DNA from 4 places in the Ensifer sp. genome. Region 3 is predicted to be linked to each of the others. Evidence: predicted binding sites of a transcription regulator. Region 3 holds the regulator's gene; each other region holds the start of a gene.
The links. Region 3 encodes LexA, which represses DNA repair genes until DNA is damaged. Its sites were predicted from a motif close to TGTTCNNNNTGTGTTCNG; they were not measured.
Positions count from the first base shown of each region.

Region 1: the regulator LexA is predicted to act here: its motif matches at 4,017-4,034, upstream of RTP54_RS28240 (putative DNA modification/repair radical SAM protein).
Region 2: the regulator LexA is predicted to act here: its motif matches at 2,259-2,276, upstream of parE (DNA topoisomerase IV subunit B).
Region 4: the regulator LexA is predicted to act here: its motif matches at 3,429-3,446, upstream of RTP54_RS12320 (ribonuclease T2 family protein).

Region 1 covers NZ_DALZXU010000011.1:11,282-16,645, forward strand. The annotation lists gene RTP54_RS28225 (DMT family transporter) at 1-624, opposite strand, end outside; gene RTP54_RS28230 (Lrp/AsnC ligand binding domain-containing protein) at 798-1,259, shown strand; gene RTP54_RS28235 (UdgX family uracil-DNA binding protein) at 1,297-2,781, opposite strand; gene RTP54_RS28240 (putative DNA modification/repair radical SAM protein) at 2,781-4,013, opposite strand; gene RTP54_RS28245 (dihydrofolate reductase family protein) at 4,192-4,722, shown strand; gene RTP54_RS28250 (FAD-dependent oxidoreductase) at 4,777-5,364, opposite strand, start outside.
Region 2 covers NZ_DALZXU010000001.1:1,494,754-1,500,117, forward strand. The annotation lists gene parE (DNA topoisomerase IV subunit B) at 77-2,140, opposite strand; gene RTP54_RS07320 (hypothetical protein) at 2,352-3,284, shown strand; gene RTP54_RS07325 (UbiA family prenyltransferase) at 3,408-4,850, shown strand; gene RTP54_RS07330 (FAD-binding oxidoreductase) at 4,847-5,364, shown strand, end outside.
Region 3 covers NZ_DALZXU010000001.1:1,750,169-1,755,532, forward strand. The annotation lists gene RTP54_RS08555 (hypothetical protein) at 519-824, opposite strand; gene RTP54_RS08560 (GFA family protein) at 1,022-1,453, opposite strand; gene RTP54_RS08565 (hypothetical protein) at 1,746-1,892, opposite strand; gene RTP54_RS08570 (hypothetical protein) at 2,471-2,803, shown strand; gene lexA (transcriptional repressor LexA) at 2,921-3,634, opposite strand; gene RTP54_RS08580 (hypothetical protein) at 4,096-4,464, opposite strand; gene RTP54_RS08585 (hypothetical protein) at 4,805-4,948, opposite strand; gene RTP54_RS08590 (DUF4242 domain-containing protein) at 5,116-5,364, opposite strand, start outside.
Region 4 covers NZ_DALZXU010000001.1:2,518,334-2,523,697, reverse strand. The annotation lists gene RTP54_RS12335 (thiamine pyrophosphate-binding protein) at 1-1,268, opposite strand, end outside; gene RTP54_RS12330 (DMT family transporter) at 1,330-2,283, opposite strand; gene RTP54_RS12325 (alpha/beta hydrolase) at 2,296-3,276, opposite strand; gene RTP54_RS12320 (ribonuclease T2 family protein) at 3,459-4,238, shown strand; gene ettA (energy-dependent translational throttle protein EttA) at 4,357-5,364, shown strand, end outside.

The sequences.
Region 1 (5,364 bases), on a different contig from region 3:
CGCCAGACCATGCAGGAGCGGCAGCGGCAGGCACGACAACAGCACGACGGCCGCAGTGGCAGTCACGGGATCGACCGCCCACCGCCGCACAAGGATGGCATAGGTGGAAAACATCACACCCGATGCGACAAACAACAGATCGCCGAATGCCGCGTCGGTCGCCTGCGTTCCTGAACCGAAAATAAAGATCAGGAGCCCGGCAATGATCGCAGCGATACCGATCACCCGTCGCCTGGACACAACATCCTTGAAGACGAGACGAGAGAGCACGAACGAACAGAAGACGATCGAGGCCGGACAAAGGGCGGCGGCGTGGGCGGCGGGCGCATGGGCCAGCCCCCAGTTGATCAGCAGCGGATAGGGCAGCCCCACCAGCGCTGCCAGGATCGATGCGCGCCGCCATCCGAGCGCTCTGAGCTTTGTCAGGCCCGCGGTGCACAGGATCGGCAGGAAGATCAGGCCGGCCCCGGCAAAGCGCAACGCCGAGATGTCAGCGGCAGTCAGCTGCTCACGCAAGCTGAAGCGGGCAGCGACGAACTGGATGGCGGTAATGCCCACCATCAGCAACCCGGCGATGATCGCGAGCTGTGTCTTACGTCTCTCCGCTTCACCCGAACGGCCCATGTAAACCTCCATTGCAACACGCGTGCGGGCTGTTGTGGAGCGGCTTTCCACGTCATCTCCTCGCCCTGTCATCAACGCAGGTTATTGCCGAGTCCACTGTTATGAAATACACAGATATTGCGTTACTTGAGTGATAATCGCTCAAAATGGACGAGCATACTGCGGATAATGAAATGGAAGAACTCGACCTCATAGATCGTCGCCTGCTGCGTTTGCTGCAGGAGGACGGCCGGCGCACGACGCTCGACCTGGCCAATCGGGTCGGACTGTCCCCGACGGGCACCAGCCTGCGCGTCAAACGGCTTTTCCGCGAACGCTTCATCACTGCGGTCAGGGCCGTTCTCGATCCGCAGAAGATCGGACGGGGAACGCTGGTGTTCATTCAGGTTCGGCTCGACCAGACCTCTCCACACGTCTTCGACCGGTTCGCGGAGGCGGTGGCGAAGGCGCCGGAGGTGCTGGAGTGCCATATGGTCGTCGGCGGCTTCGACTATCTGGTCAAGGCGCGGATCGCCGACATGTCGGTGTTTCAGGATTTCCTGCAGCGCGTGATCCTGCCGCTTCCCGGCGTCCGGGAGACGCACACCTATGCGTCGGTGGCGGACGTCAAGCCGGATACGGTGCTTCCGGTGTGAGCCAGTCCGCCAGGCCTCGTGGGGCCGTGTCGGGTACCTATCCCGCCTGCCCGATCGATGGATGGGCTGCCAGTTCGGCGACGCGGGCAAGATCCCGCGCAAATCGGGCAGTCTCCTCCTCCCGCCGCCCCGCATCGGGGATGCGCAGCAGGAAGGACGGATGCACGGTGACGAACACGCCAGGGCCACTTTCCGGGTAAAGGATCTGCCCGCGCACGTCGGCGATCTTCGGACGCGCGCCGGTCAGCGCGAACAGGGCGGTGGCCCCCATCGCCACCACCAGCCGCGGCTTGACCAGCGCAAGCTCAAGGTCGAGCCACCATCGGCAATGTTCTACCTCGCCGGCATCAGGCCTTTGATGCAGGCGCCGCTTGCCGCGCATCTCGTACTTGAAATGCTTGACGGCGTTGGTGACGTAGAGCGATTTCCGGTCGAGCCCGACTTGCTGCGCCACCGTATCGAACAGCTTGCCCGCCGGTCCGACGAAGGGTCTGCCGGCAAGATCCTCCTGATCTCCCGGCTGTTCGCCGACGATCATCACCGGAGCGTCGGGCGGCCCTTCACCGAACACCGTGCGCGTGGCGTTGCAGTGAAGCGGGCAGCGCGTGCAGCCGGCGGCTTCCGCCCGGACGTCCTCCAGGGTCATTCGCGAGGACGGCACCACGTTGCCCTGCCCGTCCGGGGTAGGTCGAACACGCGCATGAAAGGCAGGCGGATCGGTTGCCGCCCGCTCGGCCATCGCCGCGACGCTCGCCTCAGCGCCGGCGATCATCGCGGGAATGAGCGAGGCCTCCGGCAGGTTCTTCCAGTACTTCTTCGGCATTTCCGACTGCATCGCCCTCACCTTCAGTCGCGCCGGATTGAAGATGCTGGAAAAGTAGGTGCGCCAGAGGTCTTCGGTATCGTCCGACATCGGCGACTTTTGCCCTGGTGCCGACGACACCTCCAGCACCTCGCCATCCCAGGCGGCGACGCCGCGCGGTGTCGCGATCATCCAGTCCATGTCGAAGAAGCGACGCTGGAAGAACGGCGCGACACGGGCAACGACGTAATGATCCGGCTCGAACCAGGCGACGAAGCCTCGGCGCTCGCTTCCTGCGCGATGTCCAACCTCCTTGAACCGGACGAAGGCCGTCATCTTGTGGCTGTCGCGCCGCACCGACTTCACCAGGCCATTGAGCATGGCGACGTCTTCATCGGTTGCGAGCGAAAGCAGATTTCTATCCCGCTGCAATCGATAAAGGACGCGGTAGAGAATGGCGAAGCGAGCCGGATCGGCGTGACAGATGGCGGCAGCCGCGGTGTCGAGGAACGACTTCGGCACCGTCAATGTCGATGTCGCGCTCACGGTCGGCGCGGGCACTTGCCGCCCGTCCGGATCCCTATCGAACAGGTCGCCACCCGCATCGGCATTCTCCCGCCAATCGACAGCCTCGGGCGGCACGCCCGAGATCAGCAACCTGCGCGCCGCCTCGCGCCATTCAGTGAAATCTCCCCGCCCTTCAAGGGTCACGACCGGCATCAGAACAGATCCAGCTGTTCCGGCTTGGGATCGAACATCGTGCGCAGGTCGGATCGGTCGATCAGCCTGTGCGGCGTCCACCCTTCGGCCACGAGAAACGAACGCACTTTTTTGACGGAGACGTGCAGACGCGCGAGATCCTCCAATCTCAGGCGACGCAGACGACGCGCCGACAGGATCGCCTTGACGCTCTTGGTGCCGAGGCCGGGCACACGCCAGAGCGCCTCACGCGTCGCGGAATTGACATCAAGTGGAAAGAACTGCCGGTTGGCCAGAGCCCAGGCGAGTTTCGGGTCGAGCTTGAGATCCAGCATGCCGTCCGGCTGGTCGGCTGTGATCTCGTCGATCTCGAAGCCGTAGAAGCGATAGAGCCAGTCGGCCTGATAGAGCCTGTGCTCGCGCATCATCGGCGGCTTGATCAGCGGCAGCTTGCGCGACGCATCGGGAATGGGACTGAAGGCGGAGTAATAGACCCGGCGCAAACCATAGCTGCCGTAGAGCCTGGCGCTGGTGGCAAGAACGACGCGATCGTTAGCCTGGTCGGCGCCGACGATCATCTGGGTGCTTTGCCCGGCCGGCACGAAGCGTTGCCTTCTCTTGGTCTGCAGCGTCGGATCATTGGCCGCGTCGATCTTCAGCCTCAGCTCCCCCATCGAGCGGCGGATGTTGCCCGGCCGCTTTTCCGGCGCGTAGCGGGCAAGGCCGGCATCGGTCGGCAGTTCGATGTTGATGGACAAGCGATCGGCATAAAGACCGGCCTGCTCCACCAGCAGCGGCGATGCCTCGGGAATGGATTTCAGATGGATATAGCCCGAGAAATTGTGGTCGACGCGCAAGGCGCGGGCAATGCGAACCATTTCCTCCATCGTGTAGTCGGACGAACGGATAATCCCCGACGACAGAAACAGTCCTTCGATATAGTTGCGCCGATAGAACTCCATCGTCAGCCAGACGACCTCTTCCACCGTAAACCTGGCCCGCTCGACATTGCTTGAGGAGCGATTGATGCAATAGGCGCAATCGTAGATGCAGAAATTCGTCATCAGGATCTTGAGGAGCGAAATGCACCGGCCGTCCGGGGCATAGGCGTGGCAGATGCCGGATCCTTCAGTCGAGCCAAGCCCGCCGGTATCCGCAGAGCTTCGCTTCACGGTTCCACTCGAAGCGCACGAGGCGTCGTACTTTGCCGCATCCGAAAGGATGGCGAGCCGTTCTTTGAGGGACTTTTTCATTTATGTTCACTATATGTTCCGAAGCACTCCAAGTCAATGTCGATCGCGCGATCGCATGCCGGAGAAACGCAAAGCCGACGAAGGGTCAGACACACCCGAACGCGCGCCGCTGCCCGCCTCCCTGTTGCGCAACGTCGCCCCGCGCTATTGTGAGGACCGCGCGGTGGAGGTTTTCGGCATGGCAAAGCTCGTCTTTGGAATGAACCAGTCGCTCGACGGCTACGTCGACCACACGAAAATGGCGACGGGCCCCGAGCTTTTCCGGCATTGGACGGAACATGTGGGCGGTCTTGCGGGCAGCGTATACGGTCGCCGCATGTACGAGACCATGCGCTATTGGGACGAAGACCGTCCGGAATGGAGCGCAGAACATCGTAAATTCGCGCTGGCCTGGCGGCGCCAGCCGAAATGGGTCGTGTCGCGATCCTCGGCGTCGGTCGGCCCCAATGCCACCCATGTCGAGGGGGACATCGAGACGACGATCCGCGACCTCAAGGTTCGGCTCGCTGGCGAGATTGCCATTTCCGGCCCGGACCTGGCCGGAAGCCTGAGCGACCTCGGCCTGATCGACGAATATCGCCTCTATCTCCACCCGGTCGTGCTTGGTGGCGGCAAGCCATTTTTCGCCGGCCCCAGACCGCCGCTCCGCCTTGTGGCAATCGACCGCGTCGGCGAGGACGTGATCCGGTTGACCTATGTTCCCGTGTGATTGCGCCTTCTCCTGAGGGGGTCGGCGCCGCGTTTCCACGCGGCGCCGGTATCGCTACGCTTTGACGCGCAGCCCCTTCGGATCGTAAGCCGGCGAAAGATGGACGGTTGCCGGGAAGCGGACGCCTGCGAGCTCGACTTCGAAGCGACCGCTTTCCAGAAACGCCCTGTCAACGCCCGAACCTTGCTCGATCAGGCAAAGGGCGACGGAGCGGCCAAGCGTGTGCCCATAGGCCGCCGAACGGACCTCGCCGGCTGGCTTGCCGTCGCAAAGGACCAGTTCGCCGCCCCACAACATCGGTGACGGATCATCGACGGTCAGCTGCACGATGCGTCGCGTCTGAACGCTCTTCTCTCTCGCAGCGATCACCGCGTCGCGACCGATGAAACCGCCCGATTTGTCGAGAGACAGCGCAAAGGACAGGCCGGCCTCGTAAGGCGTGATATCCGGCGTCAGCTCTCGGCTCCAGGCACGATAGCCCTTCTCCAGACGGAGCGCTTCCAGCGCATAGTAGCCGCAATCGCGCAGCTCGAAATCTCGCCCGACCTCATGCAGTGCCTCGTAGACGCCGACGGCGAACTCCGTCGGCACGATCAGTTCCCAGCCGAGTTCGCCGACATAGGTCATGCGGTTGGCGTAGGC
Region 2 (5,364 bases), 260 kb from region 3:
CCTCGTCATTCCGCTCCAGATAAAATCGCCGCCGCCCGATTGTCACTGGCAAATGGGCGGCGCGATGGTTCGTGGATCAGATGTCGAGGTTGTCGGCAAACACGGCGCGTTCCTGAATGAAGCGGAAGCGTGCATCCGCCTTGGTGCCCATCAGGCTGTCGACGGCTTCGCGGGTGCCCTCGAAATCGACGTCGTCGATCTCGACCTTCAGCAGTGTGCGGAACTTCGGATCCATCGTCGTTTCCTTGAGCTGCGCCGGCAGCATCTCGCCGAGACCCTTGAACCGACCGACTTCCACCTTGCCGCGACCGTTGAACTCGGTGCGCATCAATTCCTCTCGATGCGCGTCATCGCGGGCATAAAGCGTCTTTGAGCCCTGGCTCAGGCGATAGAGCGGTGGAACGGCGAGGTAGAGATGGCCGCCGCGGATGAGCTCCGGCATCTCCTGGTAAAAGAAGGTGATCAGCAGCGAGGCGATATGCGCACCATCGACGTCGGCGTCGGTCATGACGACGATGCGCTCATAGCGCAGGTCCTCTTCCCGGTACTTGCTGCGCGTGCCGCAGCCAAGGGCCTGGATGAGGTCGGTGATCTGCTGGTTGGCGCCGAGCTTTTCGCGTCCTGCGCTGGCGACGTTGAGGATCTTGCCGCGCAATGGCAGGATCGCCTGGTTGGCGCGGTTGCGTGCCTGCTTGGCAGAGCCGCCGGCCGAATCCCCTTCGACGATGAAAAGTTCGGCACCTTCTGCGGTGTTCTGGGAGCAATCGGCAAGCTTGCCGGGCAGGCGCAGCTTGCGAACGGCGGTCTTGCGGTTGACTTCCTTTTCCTTGCGGCGGCGGACGCGCTCGTCAGCGCGCTCGATCACCCATTCGAGCAGCTTTGCAGCCTCGGCCGGGTTGTCGGCGAGATAGTGGTCGAAGGGGTCGCGCAGGGCGTTTTCAACGATGCGCTGGGCCTCGACCGTCGCCAGCTTGTCCTTCGTCTGGCCGACGAATTCCGGTTCGCGGATAAAGACGGAAAGCATGCCCGCGGCCGAAATCATCACGTCATCGGTGGTGATGATGGCAGCGCGCTTGTTCTGCGTCAGCTCCGCGTAATTCTTCAGTCCCTTGGTGAGGGCGATGCGGAAGCCAGCTTCATGCGTCCCGCCTTCGGGTGTCGGAATGGTATTGCAATAGGAGTGGACCTGCTGGTCGCCCCCGTACCAGGTGACCGCCCATTCGAGCGAGCCGTGGCCATTCGACTTCTCCGACTTGCCGGCAAAGATCTCGCGGGTGACCGTAAATTCCTTGCCGAGGGTTGCCGCCAGGTAATCCTTCAGGCCGCCGGGGAAGTGGAACACCGCGCGATCGGGGATCTCGGAGCCTTCCTGCAGCAGCGACGGATCGCAGGACCAGCGGATTTCGACGCCGCCGAACAGATAGGCCTTCGAGCGGGCCATCCGGAACAACCGCGCCGGCTCGAAGCGGGCGTGCGGACCGAAGATCTGCGGATCGGGATGAAAGCGGACGCGGGTTCCACGCCGGTTGTGCACGTCGCCCAGTTCTTCGAGACCGCCCTGCGGGATGCCGCGCGAAAAGCGCTGCCGGTAAAGCTTGCGGTTTCTGGCAACCTCGACCTCGAGGTCATCCGACAAAGCGTTGACAACCGAGACACCGACGCCGTGCAGACCGCCTGAGGTCTCGTAGGCCTTGCCGTCGAACTTGCCGCCGGCGTGCAGGATCGTCATGACGACTTCAAGCGTCGACTTGCCGGGAAACTTCGGGTGGTTCTCGACCGGAATGCCGCGGCCGTTGTCGGTGACCGTCAGATAGCCGTCGGCGTCGAGATTGACCTCGATGAAGTTGGCGTGCCCGGCCACCGCTTCGTCCATCGAGTTGTCGATGACTTCGGCAAAGAGATGGTGCAGCGCCTTTTCGTCGGTGCCGCCGATATACATGCCCGGGCGACGTCGAACTGGCTCCAGCCCCTCCAGCACCTCGATCGCCGACGCGTCGTAATCGCCACTGTCGCTGCCTTTGGGCGCCGGGCGCGGTTCTTCACGCGGAGCCGCCGTAGGGCGCTGCACGGGCGCAGCGGCCGGCGCCACGGGCTTCGGTTGTTCGGGCATTGCGGAGAAGAGGTCGTTGCTGTCGTCCATGGGGCGTTTAGATCATTCCTGTCGTGCGGTCGTTTTCATGGCCATAGCAAGACCTCGGTCTTGTCGCCATCCCCCGCCATTCGAATCACTCGAATTGTGCCAGACTCTCGGCGATTATGCGAACAAAACGAGAATATTGGGTGCCGAATACCGAGAAATCAAAGCCTCGGCGCTGGCGTCCGTCTCCAACTGTTGCTTTGGCACCGGGCCGATGGCAAGGCTTTGCGCCAAACCAGGGAGCCCTTCGTTGTCCGTGTCCACAGCTCATTTCTGCTTTCGCCGGCTTGTCGCCGCAATCCTGGCCGTCGGCACCCTCGCAGGCGGGATCACAAGCGCTGAGGCGCAGCAGCTGAAGCCCTACAAGGACGACCTGTTTTCCTATGGCAAGGTGCTGGAGGAAAGCGATGGCGGTGACCACCGCGTCGTCGACTATCAGGAACTTCGCGATATCAACGAGCGGGACGAAATTCCGGAGCGCCGGGTCAAGCGTGCCTTCGTGTCGCTCGGCGTCAAGGGCGAGCAAGCCAACGAGACGCTCGACGTTGGCGGGCGCCCGCTCGAGGTGACCCGTGTCGGGCGGGAGCAAGGTGCGGCATTCAGCGTGATCTTCATCCATGGTCGAGGCGGAGACAGGCGGCTCGGCGCCAACGATTTTTCCTTCGGCGGCAACTTCAATCGCCTGAAGAACTTCGCGGTTGCCAATGGTGGCGTCTATTACGCGCCGAGCGTGCGCACGTTCGATAAGGCGGGTGCCGCCGATGTCGCCGGGCTCGTCAAGCTTGCGGCGGAGCGCTCTGGCGGCCGGCCGGTGGTGTTGGCCTGCGCTTCGATGGGCAGCTTTATCTGCTGGGGCGTTTCCCGTGACGCAGACGCCGTCGCTTCTCTGAGCGGCATGATGATCATGGGCGGTGCCAGCGATCCCGATTTTGCGAAAAGCGCGGCATTTGCCGCCAGGCTGCCGATGTTCTTCAGCCACGGCAGTCGGGACAGCGTCTATCCCGCCACAAGCCAGGAGGCGCTCTACAGATCCTTGAAAGGGCAGGGCTATCCGGCCCGCTTCGTGCTCTTTGAGACCGGATCGCATGGAACGCCGGTCCGCATGACGGATTGGCGCGACGCCTTGAACTGGATCGGCAGCCGATAACGCGCATTCGCTTGGCATTTGTTAACCAGACCAGCAATTTCCGGGTGTAATCCCACGCCTCGTTTCCACCTTTGAAAGTGATCGGCGCGACTATCCCCAACAAATAGGGCTGGGGTATTTTTCATGAATGCGCACATCGAAACACGGCAAATTCCGTTGTGTGTCGACCTGGATGGCACGTTGCTGGCGGCCGATACGCTTTGGGAAGGCGCTGCAATCGTCCTCTTGCGCAATCCGTTGATGGTCTTCCCGATGCTGATATGGCTGTTTCAGGGCAAGGCGCGCCTGAAGCAGGAAGTTGCAGCACGATCCGGGCGAAGGGCCGAAGACTGGCCGTATCGTCAGACCGTGCTGGACCGGTTGGCAACGGAAAAGGCAAGCGGCCGCGATATCGTGCTCGTCACCGGCGCTGCGCCCACCGTCGCCATGGACGTTGCAGCCCATGTCGGTCTTTTTTCGTCGGTCATGCATTCGTCCGATGTGCTGAACCTCACAAGCGACCGCAAGCGTGACGCCCTGGTGCAACGGTTCGGCAAAGGCCGGTTCGACTATATGGGCAACAGCGGTGATGACATTGCGGTATTCGAGGTGTCGCGCCGCGCGATCGTCGTGGCTCCTGATGCGGCGGCGGAAAAATGGCGCCGCAATCACGATGCCGAGAAGCTCGATACCGGCAAGGTAAGCGCGCTGGCCGCCCTGAAGTCGATCCGCGTCCACCAGTGGGCCAAGAACGTGCTGATCGGCGTGCCGATGATCCTCAACCACGAAGTCCTGCATCTGGATGCGCTGGTCAACGTCATCGTGGCGTTTTTCGCTTTCAGCTTTCTCGCTTCCGCCGTTTACGTCATCAACGATCTCTCCGATCTCGCCAACGACCGGCGCCACGCCAAGAAGCGCAACCGTCCGCTCGCGAGCGGTCAGATGTCGGTGCCGACGGCTTTGATCCTCGTCATCTGCCTGATCCTCGCCTCGGTCTCGCTGACGACCATGCTGCCGTTGCATTTCGCCGGCGTGCTCGCCTTTTATGCCTGCGCCACGACGGCCTACACGTTTGTGCTCAAGCGCAAGCTTCTGGTCGATGTGTTCACGCTCGCCGGCCTTTACACGACACGCATCGTCGCCGGTGCGGCCGCAACGGGCACCGAGCTTTCGTTCTGGCTGGTGTCATTCGCAATCTTCTTCTTCCTGAGCCTTGCGCTGGTGAAGCGCTACGTCGAATTGCACGAATTCGAGGACAAGGACGGTGGCGCCGTTCCCGGTCGTGGCTATCTCGCGGTCGATTTCGAAATGGTCGGGCAGGCAGGCGTCGCCTCCGCCTTCACCTCGGCTCTGGTGCTTGCGCTCTACGTGCACAGCAAGGAGCTTCAGGAGATGTATACGACCCCCTGGGCATTGTGGCCGCTTTGCCCGCTGGTGCTCTACATGTTGCTGCGCATCTGGATGCTGGCCCGCCGTGGCATGTTGCATGAAGATCCCGTCGTCTTCATCATGCGCGATTGGCGCAGCCAGTTGACGATGCTGGTCGGGGCATTGCTTATCCTCATCGGAGCGGTAGGGCCGCAATGAACATGCAAGACTACCAAAGCTGGGGCCGTCTCGACCAGCGGCCAAGGCAGGGCATTTCACCCGACGACTACGAAGATCGCATCGGCGCGATCGACCCCGGAGCCTTTCTGCCGTTTGGCAACGGTCGCAGCTATGGCGACAGTTGCCACAACGACCACGGCATGCTGATCGACAACCGTCGGCATGGACGGATCCTCGCCTTTGATCCCGGCACCGGTTTGATGACCTGCGAGGCGGGCGTGACGCTCAGCGACGCTCTCGCGCGCGCCATTCCGCACCGCTTCTTTCTGCCGGTGACGCCCGGCACGGCCTTCGTTACCGTGGGTGGAGCGCTTGCCAACGATGTGCACGGCAAGAACCACCACGCCCGCGGCACGTTCGGCAATCATGTCACCGGCTTCACGCTCTTGCGGTCCAATGGCGAACGCCTGACCTGTACGCCGCAGGAAAACGCTGAGCTCTTTGCCGCGACGATCGGCGGCATGGGACTGACCGGTCTGATCCTGAGTGTCAG
Region 3 (5,364 bases):
CGACCGGGATCTCGTGCATGTACGCGATCTGAGACAGTGCGACCGCTCCGATCGCTGCAGCCACGCACAGAGCAGCAATATTGAACGCGAGCGCCTTCATCAGCTTGGCGAAGGTGGCGAAATCGTCCTTCTGTCAGATACGTCATTCGTCTTCAGGTCGGCTGAGCGGTAATTTTAAATGCGGAAGGGTGGTTCGTGCGGCAAGTCGGACCAATTTACCTCCCGCGGAAGGACGGCGGCCCTCCAGCCGATGATCGTAGATATCCGCCCGTCAATCTTGCTTGCTTCATCTATGCAACCCAAAAGCCGGTGACAGGCCGCCAGCCGCTTGATCTTCTGATTATCGTATTGCGGGAATAAATAATAAGAACACGATAAGGTTGTCGAGATGGGAGATTTGTCTCCCATCTGTTTTTGTATCGCGGCCTTGAACATCAAGGCAGGCTCATGCTGGGGACGCTGGACTGCGCGATACGGGCCGAAGCAACAGTCGGCTCGGCAGGGGCCAGTGCAGGCTGCTACTTTGTCGGTCGCACGAGTGAGATGACCCGTGGCTTCGATGGTGCATCCAGCCATTCGATCCACTTGTCCCGTTCCTCGATCGTGTCGAAGAACCGCCAGAGCTTGTACTCTTCATCGGTCGTTTGCAGCATCTCTCCGATGGAAACGAGTTCCAGGGGCAGCGTCACCTCGTTGCCGTCAAAGCGGATGAAATAGATCCCTTCGGCAGCGAGGCGAATGACCTGGCCCGTGCCGTAGCTTCCATCCGGGTCGTCGACCGTGAAGTACATTCCGGTCAGCGTTTCATAGACTTTGTCGTTCATCGATTTCTAAAGCCAGTTCAAAGAGTGCAGGTCAAAGGACGTTCGCCCGCCGTTCGGATTAAGGCAAGCTGAAATCTGCGGGCGTCCACATGCGTTGCGCGTGCGGTCGCCTTGGTGCGCACGGTCAGTGGGGCGACCGAAAGGCATTCGTCGACCTTCGCAATGGACGCCTGTCGAATCCTTGACAGGCTTTCCAGTCACTCTGCCGGCGTGAAACGCAGTGTGCCTGCGAGCCTCGGGCCAGTAGAGCCCTTGGTGTCCATCGGGTGGTTGATGCCGTCGTTGACGGGCAATTCGGTGAAATCGAATGGGCTAATGCCTTCGAGACATGCGGCGTTCACGCCGTAGAAATCCGGGTTCGAGCGCGGCTTGTGAAAGGTGTAGATGCCGCATTTCGAGCAAAAATAGTGCTCTGCGGCATGGGTGTTGAACTGATACTTGGTGAGGGCGTCCTCGCCGGAAAGCACAGTTACGCCATCCTTGGCGGCCGAAACCACGACGGCACCCTTCAACTCGCAATAGGAGCAGGTGCACCGGCGGGCGGTGCGCAGGCCGTCCTTCAGCTTCACATTGAACCGGACCGTCTTGCAGTGGCAGGCGCCATCAAGCGCCTGAATGTCGAGGTTCATGGTCTCATCCATCTGAAATTGTGTCTAATTGTTCGTCTTCCATAGGGCATGCCATGAGGCATGCTCAAGCGCATTCGCGTGCAACGGCCAATAAGCCGCCCGCAATGAACGGTCGCGCGCATTTCCAACCGTATGCCGTCGCGAACCGGATCGGCATCGCGACTGTCGGGCGTAGAAGGTCGCTCGACTGCGGGCGACCACCTTCCATCGAACGGGACCGATTGTGGCAAGCGCCACGATGCGGCAATGAATGCCCGCACTCGCTCGCCTGTCGGTCAATTGAGGCCGTGGTTCAATTCTCCTGAACGGAAACCCCGTCCTGGCCAATCTTGATTTCGACACCGGCCGGTTTCGTTTCTTCGCGATAGGCATAGACGCCGAGCCCGACGACGGCCACGGCAAGGGCGGCGATGACGAGATAAAGGCCATTTCGGTTCATTCAGCAGTTCCTCTCATGGGGCATGGGAGGGGGTAGTTAGGCCGCGAACGGCGAAAGGCAACGGCACGTCCGTCGATTGAGGCCGGGCAAAGGCCGAGGCGGCAGTGTGCGACGTGTCGCGGCTGTCCTGCGATACGAACGACCCAGAACCGATCAACCGCCATCTGACATGGAAACGAACGTCAGGAAGTGTCTGCGGGCCAGGATGGATGGAAGGCGGTTTTCGCTGCTAACGCCGCGAAGGCCGGCTGATCGCTGCATGGCAAGCTTCCACTGGTTCCGTGACGTCGGGCCGCTCGACGCGCCGTTTTCGGAAGTGACAGGCGTCGCCTTCGCCACGTCGCCAACCAAAGTTTAAATTGAGTAAAATCAATATCAAACCATTTCCGGACGCCATCGTGCGACTTGTCGCCGTTCGCCGTTGCTGCCGTTACATGACCGACCCGGAAATGGTTGTGACGCAGCTCTTGTCACCGGAAAAAATATTGTCTCTAGACGGTAACGGGAATGAATATTCCGTCGATGCGACCCGTATAGGTGGTGTCAAACAAAGCCGACAATGGAGGAAATGACATAAAATGAAATGTAAGATCGCCCTGACCGCACTTGCTCTTCTTGCTGCAACGACGAGCGCTGCAAGCGCCGAGGATCTCGTCTTTCAGCTCAAGAACAAGACGAAGGCTGTTTTGACGAACTTCTACACATCGCCTGTTGGCGTCGACCAGTGGGAGGACGATGTCTTTGGACGGCAAGTGCTCAATCCCGGCGAGAGCATGGAAATTACCATCGCCGACGGACGCGACGTCTGTAAGTACGACATGCGCTTCGAGTTCGAGGAAGGTTCGGGTCTCGACACGACCGAAGACACGCAGGACCTCTGCGAGCTCGGCGAGTACTCCATCCACGAATAAGAATCCGCAAGCGCGCAAGCGCTCGGATGGATATCCGGCGTCTCGCTACCCCAGGGGTGGCGAGACGTTCGCATTCGGGAGAACGGTGGCGATGACGGCGCAAAGCGCCATTCGGGCCTAATGGTAGCGGCGGATCAAGCCGACCAGCTTGCCCTGTATCTTGACGCGGTCGGGTCCAAAAATTCGTGTCTCGTAGGCCGGATTTGCGGCCTCCAGCGCAATCGACGCGCCCTTGCGACGAAAGCGCTTCAAGGTCGCTTCCTCGTCGTCGACGAGGGCAACGATGATGTCACCGGGGTTGGCAGTCGTCGCGTTGCGAATGATCACGGTATCGCCGTCGAAGATCCCTGCCTCGATCATCGAATCGCCCTTTACCTCGAGAGCGTAGTGATCGCCGGTACCGATCATGTCGAGCGGAACGGAGATGTCGTGGGTGTTGTTCTGTATGGCCGAGATCGGCACGCCGGCGGCGATGCGACCCATGACCGGCACCGACACCGAGCTGTTGTCGGCAACGGGTGGTGCCTTAGCCGGAGCTGGGGCGGGGGGCTTGCCGAGGCTGCCTTCGATGACGCTCGGCGAAAAGCCGCGACGGGGCTGTGTGTTCGCCGCATAGGCTTCAGGCAGCTTGATGACCTCAAGTGCGCGTGCGCGGTTCGGCAGCCGTCGGATGAAGCCGCGCTCTTCGAGCGCCGTGATCAGCCGGTGAATGCCCGACTTGGATGCCAGGTCCAAAGCATCCTTCATCTCGTCGAAGGATGGCGGTACACCGGACTCCCTCATTCGTTCGTGGATGAAGAGAAGCAATTCCTGTTGCTTGCGGGTCAGCATGGCCAGTCGCTCCAGAAGCGTGAAACAAATCAAGAACAGACACTATCTGTTCCATATGTGTTCCGCAAGTGCCTAAAATTTGGTGAATGCTGCGGCTGTCGACGCGGAATTGGCTGGAGCCGGCGATCGCGAGGCTCTGTGCTGCCACGGGCCGCGGCGCACGGAGTAAGGTTGCGATGCAGGAATTGATTCGGGTCCTGTCGCCGATCGTGAACGTGGTCGCTGCGATAGTGGGCCCCGGTTTCGGTTGATACCAATATGTCGATACCGTCGGAAGACCGTTCGACGCGGTTGGCATCGTCTGGAGTGCAGCGATTCGGTGCCTGATCGATCAGTGGGTGGCGCGCGGCCAAAGTTGGCCTGTGGCACGGTGATTCCGCCCCATGGCTGTACCGACGCCGACGGGGGGATCTGGACGTAAGTTCGTCGGCACGCTCGCCACGCGATGAAAGTCGCGTGCCTCAGGCCGGTCGCGTGGCAGAGCAGGCGTCTTCGAATTCCTTGACGGTTTCAGCTGAATTGTCCTGTGGCAACACGGCGTCCGCGGCATCAGTCGCCACGGGTGTGTCCCCCTCGAAGACGAAGGACTGGATGTAGTAGGCGATCGCACCCTTCCAGACGTTGCGACCATCGATCTGCTGGCAAGGGACTGCAGATTCGAAATCGGCCTGCAGGTCATCGACCGTCGCTGCACTGAGGGCGATGTTTGGCGATGCGATAATCGAAGCAATGAGCAAGGCTGCGAGCACGATGAACGTCCGAAAGATGAGGAGTGAAGCCGGTAGATTGGTTAACGATGTGAACCGCGCTTTCGTTCCGAAGTCCAGCAAGCATGCCGCGCAGCCAGGCGTGTTCAACAGTTCTTTGAGAAGGTCGATAACGGCGCTTCGAGTTGTGGCATTCAGAGCACATTTCCTCGCGACGAACGGACCGGTCTGCGATGCCGTGCTGCGATTGTTCCGGTGGGGGCAAGCGCACGAAGCGTGATCGGCGCAGGCCGCTTGCCCCTCGCGCAGCTTGGGCGAGCGATGCGTTTAGGCTCGCAACGCTCGCCAGACTGTTGCGCCGACCGTGTCGTCCCGCAATTCAGCAAAGACGCACGGATGGGGCGGTCGACAGCCAGCGAAGATGTCTCATGCGCGTCTGGCGCAGAGATGACCGGGTGCGATTTTACTTCTTGTCCTTCTTGCCGGCCGGGAAACTGCTGCCGGCAAGTTTGACCTGCGAGCCTTCGGTTGCAACGGTCGTTTTGACGGCTTTGTCCTTTTTGGGCTTTCGAACCTCGCGGTTGCTGCGGACTTGACCTTTTGCCATGTTCGTCTCCTTGGAAACGCGTGCCGGGGGCCCTCCTGGGCTCCGAATGACCGGTAGCTCAGCCTGCATCGATACGCGCTTAAGTCAATGACGGCGCAGGTGGAATGATGGCTATTGAGACGCGATGCGTCGTCATGACAGGTCGGGCGGCGATGCCGTTGTCTTCTTCAGTTTCCGCCGCGCCGTGGCGATGCGGTGGAGGGGCCGATAACGGCGGCAACCTCTGTGATCCTGTTGGCGGGAAATCCGCCGCGTTCGGCGTGCTCGCGAATGACGTCGGCGCTCGGTGCTTCGTGAACGCAATAGATCTTGTCGCCGGCCACGTAACTGGTGATCCACGTATAAGGCACGCCAAGATCTGCGACGACAGCGTTGGACTTGGCCGACAGCGCGCAGAGATCGTCCTGGGTGAGCTT
Region 4 (5,364 bases), 770 kb from region 3:
TGCTTGGCCGCAACGGCGGCCGGCAGGCCGTAGCCCATGGATCCCGATGCGGGCGCCGCCTGCGTCGCATATCGGCGGAAGCGGTGGAAGCGGTGGACCCAGGTGGCATAGTTGCCGGCGCCGTTGGTGAAGATGGTGTCCTCAGGCGTATTGGCTTCGATCCAGTTCATGATCGGACCCATCTGCACGGCGCCGGGGCCTGTCTGCGGCGGTGTCGACCACTTGAGATAGGCTTCGTGCATCGCCCGTGTGCGCGCCGACCACACCGGCTCGGCCGCAGGTCGAAGCCCTTCGAGCGCTTCGACGAAATCGCGCGGACTTGCGGCGATCGGCAATTCCGGACGGTAGACGCGGCCGAGCTCGGCGGCATCCGGGTGCACATGCACCAGCGTCTGGCGCGGGTAGGGACTATCCATCAGGGTATAGCCGGACGAAGGCATTTCGGAGAAACGCCCACCGATCAGAAGCACCAGATCGGCTTCCTTGATCTCCTTGGCCAGCGCGGGGTTGATGCCGATGCCGACGTCGCCGGCATAATTGGCATGCAGGTGATCAAACAGCATCTGGCGGCGGAAGGAGCAGCCGACCGGCAGGCTGAAGCGTTCGGCGAAACGCTGGAATCCGGCGACGCTGTCGGCCGTCCAGCGGGTGCCGCCGAGGATGGCGATCGGGCGCTTTGCGTCCGCAAGCAGCGCGCCGAGCTTTTTAAGCTGGGAGGGGCCGGGATGGCCTTCGACCGGCTGGTAGGGCTTTGCCGCCGGCGCATCGGCGCTGCGCGTCAGCATGTCTTCAGGCAGCGTCAGCACGACAGGGCCCGGCCGGCCCGACGTTGCAACGGCAAAGGCACGGGTGACGAATTCCGGGATGCGGGCGGGATCGTCGATCTCGCCAACCCATTTGGCGACTTCGGTGAAGGCGCGGCGGTATTCGATCTCCTGGAAGGCTTCGCGCTCGCGCGCATCGCTCTGCACCTGGCCGATGAAGAGGATCATCGGGATCGAATCCTGCCTTGCGACATGAAGGCCTGCCGATGCGTTGGTGGCGCCGGGGCCGCGCGTGACCATGCAGATGCCCGGTTCGCCCGAAAGGCGGCCCCAGGCATCGGCCATCATCGCAGCGCCCCCCTCCTGGCGGCAGACGACGACGTCGATGTCGGTGTCATAGAGCGCATCCAGCACCGCCAGATAGCTTTCCCCCGGTACGCAGGCGATGCGCTTGACGCCGTTGGCGACGAGTGCGTCGACGACCAGCTGACCTCCAGTTTTCATGTTCTTCCTCCCGATAGTCTTTCTTTTGTTTTCAGATCGCCAGTTTTCAGATTGCTCGTTTTCAGATCGCTGGCGAAACCGGAGCGATGCTCGCAGTCTTGTCGACCCGGCGTTCCCGCCAGATGATGTAGAGGCCGGAGCCGATGATGATGGCAATGCCCAGCCATTTCAGCGCGTCGGGCAGGTGGTCGAAGACCAGCCAGCCGAAGATCGTCGCCGAAACGATTTCGAGATACTGCAGCGGCGCCAGCACCGAGGCCGGAGCCGAGCGATAGGCATAGACCCCGAGCACGCCCGATATGGTGGCGGTAACGCCGACGCCGAGCAGGTAGAACCAGGTGTTGCCCTCTGGCCAGACCGGATCGAAGATGCTGGACCCGCTGCCTTCGCCCAGCCAAAGTAGAACGAGACAGAAAAGCCCGCCCCAGATGCCGGCGTGGAACTGCATCGACCAGGGGTCCTCGTTCTGCGCGACCATGCGCGTCACCAGCAGGAACACCGCAAGGCCGAAGGCGGCGACGATCGGCAGCAGCGCGATCAGCCCGACCTCCTGCATGCTCGGCTGGATGACGAGCAGCGCGCCGAAAAACCCCACACCACAGGCGGTGTAGCGCCGCCAGCCGATGGTTTCCTTCAGGAAGATGCTACCGAGGATGGTGAGGATGATCGGTTCGACGAAGAAGATGGCGATGGCGTCGGCCACCTCCATCACCTTCAGCGTGGTGATGAAAGAGAGCATGGTGATGACGAGCAGGCCGCCGCGCAACGCGTGCAGCCCGGTCTTGCGCCAGGTGAGATCGAAAAGGCTGCCGCGCACCAGCACGATGGGCAGGATGAACACGACCTGCAGGATGAAGCGCACCGCGGTGATCTGCGCCGAGGGAACGGTTGCGATCGCGAGCTTGGCGAAGATGTCGATCAGCGGCGACAGGAGCACCGAAAGGACCATCAGCGTCAGGCCGAAGGAAATGCGGTCGTTTGCGTTCTTGGCCGTGGGAAGGGACATGTCTGCCATGGTGATTTCGGTTCAGCGCCTCTGGCCGGCCGCGGCCCCGGCGGCGGCAGGCGTGCCGGTAACGGAGGTTGCGACGGCCTGTTGGCACCAGGCGGCAAAGTCCGCTGCCGCCTTTTCGCGGCCGATCTCGTTGAGCGTCTCGTGGCGCATGCCCTCATGGATGGTCACCGACACGTTCGTCATGCCGCGTGCCTTCATGCGCTCGCCGAGCCACCGAACGGCGTTGCCGTTTTCGGTCGAGGGATCGGCGCTGCCGCCGACGAGATGGACAGGCAGATTGGCGGGAAGGCGCGCCAGACGGTCGGTGCGGGCGCCGGCAAAGGCAAGCCGCATCAGGTCCAGCCAGAGCGATACCGTCGCATCGAAACCACAGAGGGGGTCTGCGATGTATTTCGCCACTTCCTCCGCGTCGCGCGACAGCCAGTCGGAACCGGTCTTGCGGTCCTTGATCGCCTGGCCCCAGGCGCCGAAGGTGAGCTTCGACAACAGCGGGCTCGGCACATCGGAGCCCTTGAGCGCCTTTTCGATCTTCAGGATCAACTGGCCGCCGCGGCCGGCGATGCCAGGACGGAAGTTGGAGTTCCAGACGGCGAGCGCGTCATAGAGGCCGGGATCGGTCTCTGCGGCATTGAGTGCGATGAGACCACCCATGGAGTGGCCGAAGAGAATGACCGGCAGGCCCGGATGCGCCTCAAGGGCAAGCGCGCGCATGGCCTTGATGTCGGCAAACACCTTGCCGAGGCCATTGCTGTTCGAAAACATCGCAAGCGGCGCATCCGGCGCGCGCGTCGCCCCGTGCCCGCGGTGATCATGAGCATAGACGTGAAAGCCGTGGCCGGCCATCACTTCCGCGAAGCGGGCGTAGCGGCCGGAATGTTCGGCAAGGCCATGGCTGACGAGCAGAATGCCACGCGCGTCGGTGGTCGCCGGAAAATGGCGCCAGCTCAAAAGAGCGCCGGTCGGGCTTTGATGCGTCCTCACCTGCCCGAACATGCCTTCTCCCGGACCAATCGTCAGCTTTGGCGATATCAAATCGATTTGGGAGGGAAAGGCAATCGCGGCTTGGTGATCTCTGCGCATGAGGTCACAAGCGATTTCCCGCACCTGTAATTTCCAGTTGCAATTTTCCCGTTATGGGCGATATTTGTTCTCGTTTTGTTTTTCGGGAGAGTGTCATGGCATCTTGGAGAAATGCGATATCACGTTCACTGGCAGGTGCTGCGGTGGCGCTGGCGATGTTGCTTGCACCGTCGACCCCGGCTCTGGCGCAGGAGGCGGCAGGTAGCGCGGGGCAAACAGGCGCGGGACGGACGGACTATGTGCTGGCGGTCAGCTGGCAACCGGGCTTCTGCGAGACGCGGCCGGATCGCAAGGAATGCGTGAGCCAGACGGCGGACCGGTTCGATGCCACCAACCTGTCGCTGCACGGGCTCTGGCCTCTGCGCAAGAGCTATTGCGGGGTCGCGGCCGAGATGCGCAGCCAGGACCGCACAGGCAACTGGCTCGACCTGCCGAAGCTCGGCCTGACCGACGATACCGCCGCGAGGCTGCTGGTCGCCATGCCGGGTGTGCAATCGGGCCTCGACCGCCACCAATGGCTGCGCAGCGGCACCTGCCAGGGCGGCACGGTCGACGACTATTTTGCGGCGCAATTGCGCATGCTTGATGAGCTCAACCGGTCCGCCGTCGGCACGCTCTTTCGAGGGCGCATTGGTTCCGAACTCGACGAGACGTCGATCAAGCAGGCCTTCGACCAGAGCTTCGGAGCGGGCGCGGGCGACCGGGTGCGCATGCGCTGCCAGACGGTGGCAGGCCGCAGCGTGATCACCGGGCTCACGATCGGGCTCACCGGCGACGTCTCGGGCAAAACAGGTCTTGCATCGCTGATCCAGGCAGCCGGGCCGACCGAGTTCAAATGCGCCAGGGGCATTGCCGACGCGGCAGGGCGCGGATAGCGGCGGACGAGGGCTGCCGGCATGGGATAGGCGGGGGCAAGCGCCTTTGGCGATTGCCCCTTTGCACTAATTCGCCTACATAGCGGGCAAATTTCCTTCCCATGCGGAGCTTTCCTTTATGGCACGTCAATTCATCTATCACATGGCCGGGCTGAACAAGTCCTACGGCGCAAAGAAGGTCCTGGACAACGTTCATCTGTCGTTCTACCCGGACGCCAAGATCGGTATCCTCGGCCCGAACGGCGCCGGTAAGTCGACGGTGCTGCGCATCATGGCCGGCCTCGACAAGGAATATACCGGCGAGGCCTGGATCGCCGACGGTGCGACCATCGGCTACCTGCCGCAGGAGCCGCAGCTCGACCCGACCAAGACCGTGCTTGAAAACGCCATGGAAGGCGTTGCCGCCAAGACCGCCATCGTCGAGCGCTACAACGAACTGATGATGAACTATTCCGACGAGACGGCGGAAGAGGGCGCAAGGCTCCAGGACATCATCGACAGCCAGAACCTGTGGGACCTGGAAAGCCAGGTCGAAATGGCTATGGAAGCGCTGCGCTGCCCGCCGGGTGATGCCGACGTGACCAGCCTCTCGGGCGGTGAAAAGCGCCGTATCGCGCTCTGCAAGCTGCTCCTGTCGCAGCCCGACCTGCTGCTGCTCGACGAACCGACCAACCATCTCGACGCCGAGACGATCGCCTGGCTCGAAAAGCACCTGCGCGAATATCCGGGCGCCGTGCTGATGATCACCCACGACCGCTACTTCCTCGACAACGTTACCGGCTGGATCCTCGAGCTCGACCGCGGCCGCAGCATTCCCTACGAAGGCAACTACTCGGCCTACCTCATCGCCAAGGCCAAGCGCATGCAGCAGGAAGGCCGCGAAGAGGCCTCCCGCCAGAAGGCGATCGCGCGCGAACAGGAATGGATCGCATCCAGCCCGAAGGCGCGCCAGGCCAAGTCCAAGGCGCGTATCCGCTCCTATGACGAACTGGTCGATGCCGCAGAAAACCAGCGTCCTGGCGACGCCCAGATCATCATCCCGGTCGGCGAACGTCTCGGCCAGGTGGTCATCGAGATGGACGGCGTCACCAAGGGCTATGGCGATCGCCTGCTGATCGACGGTCTT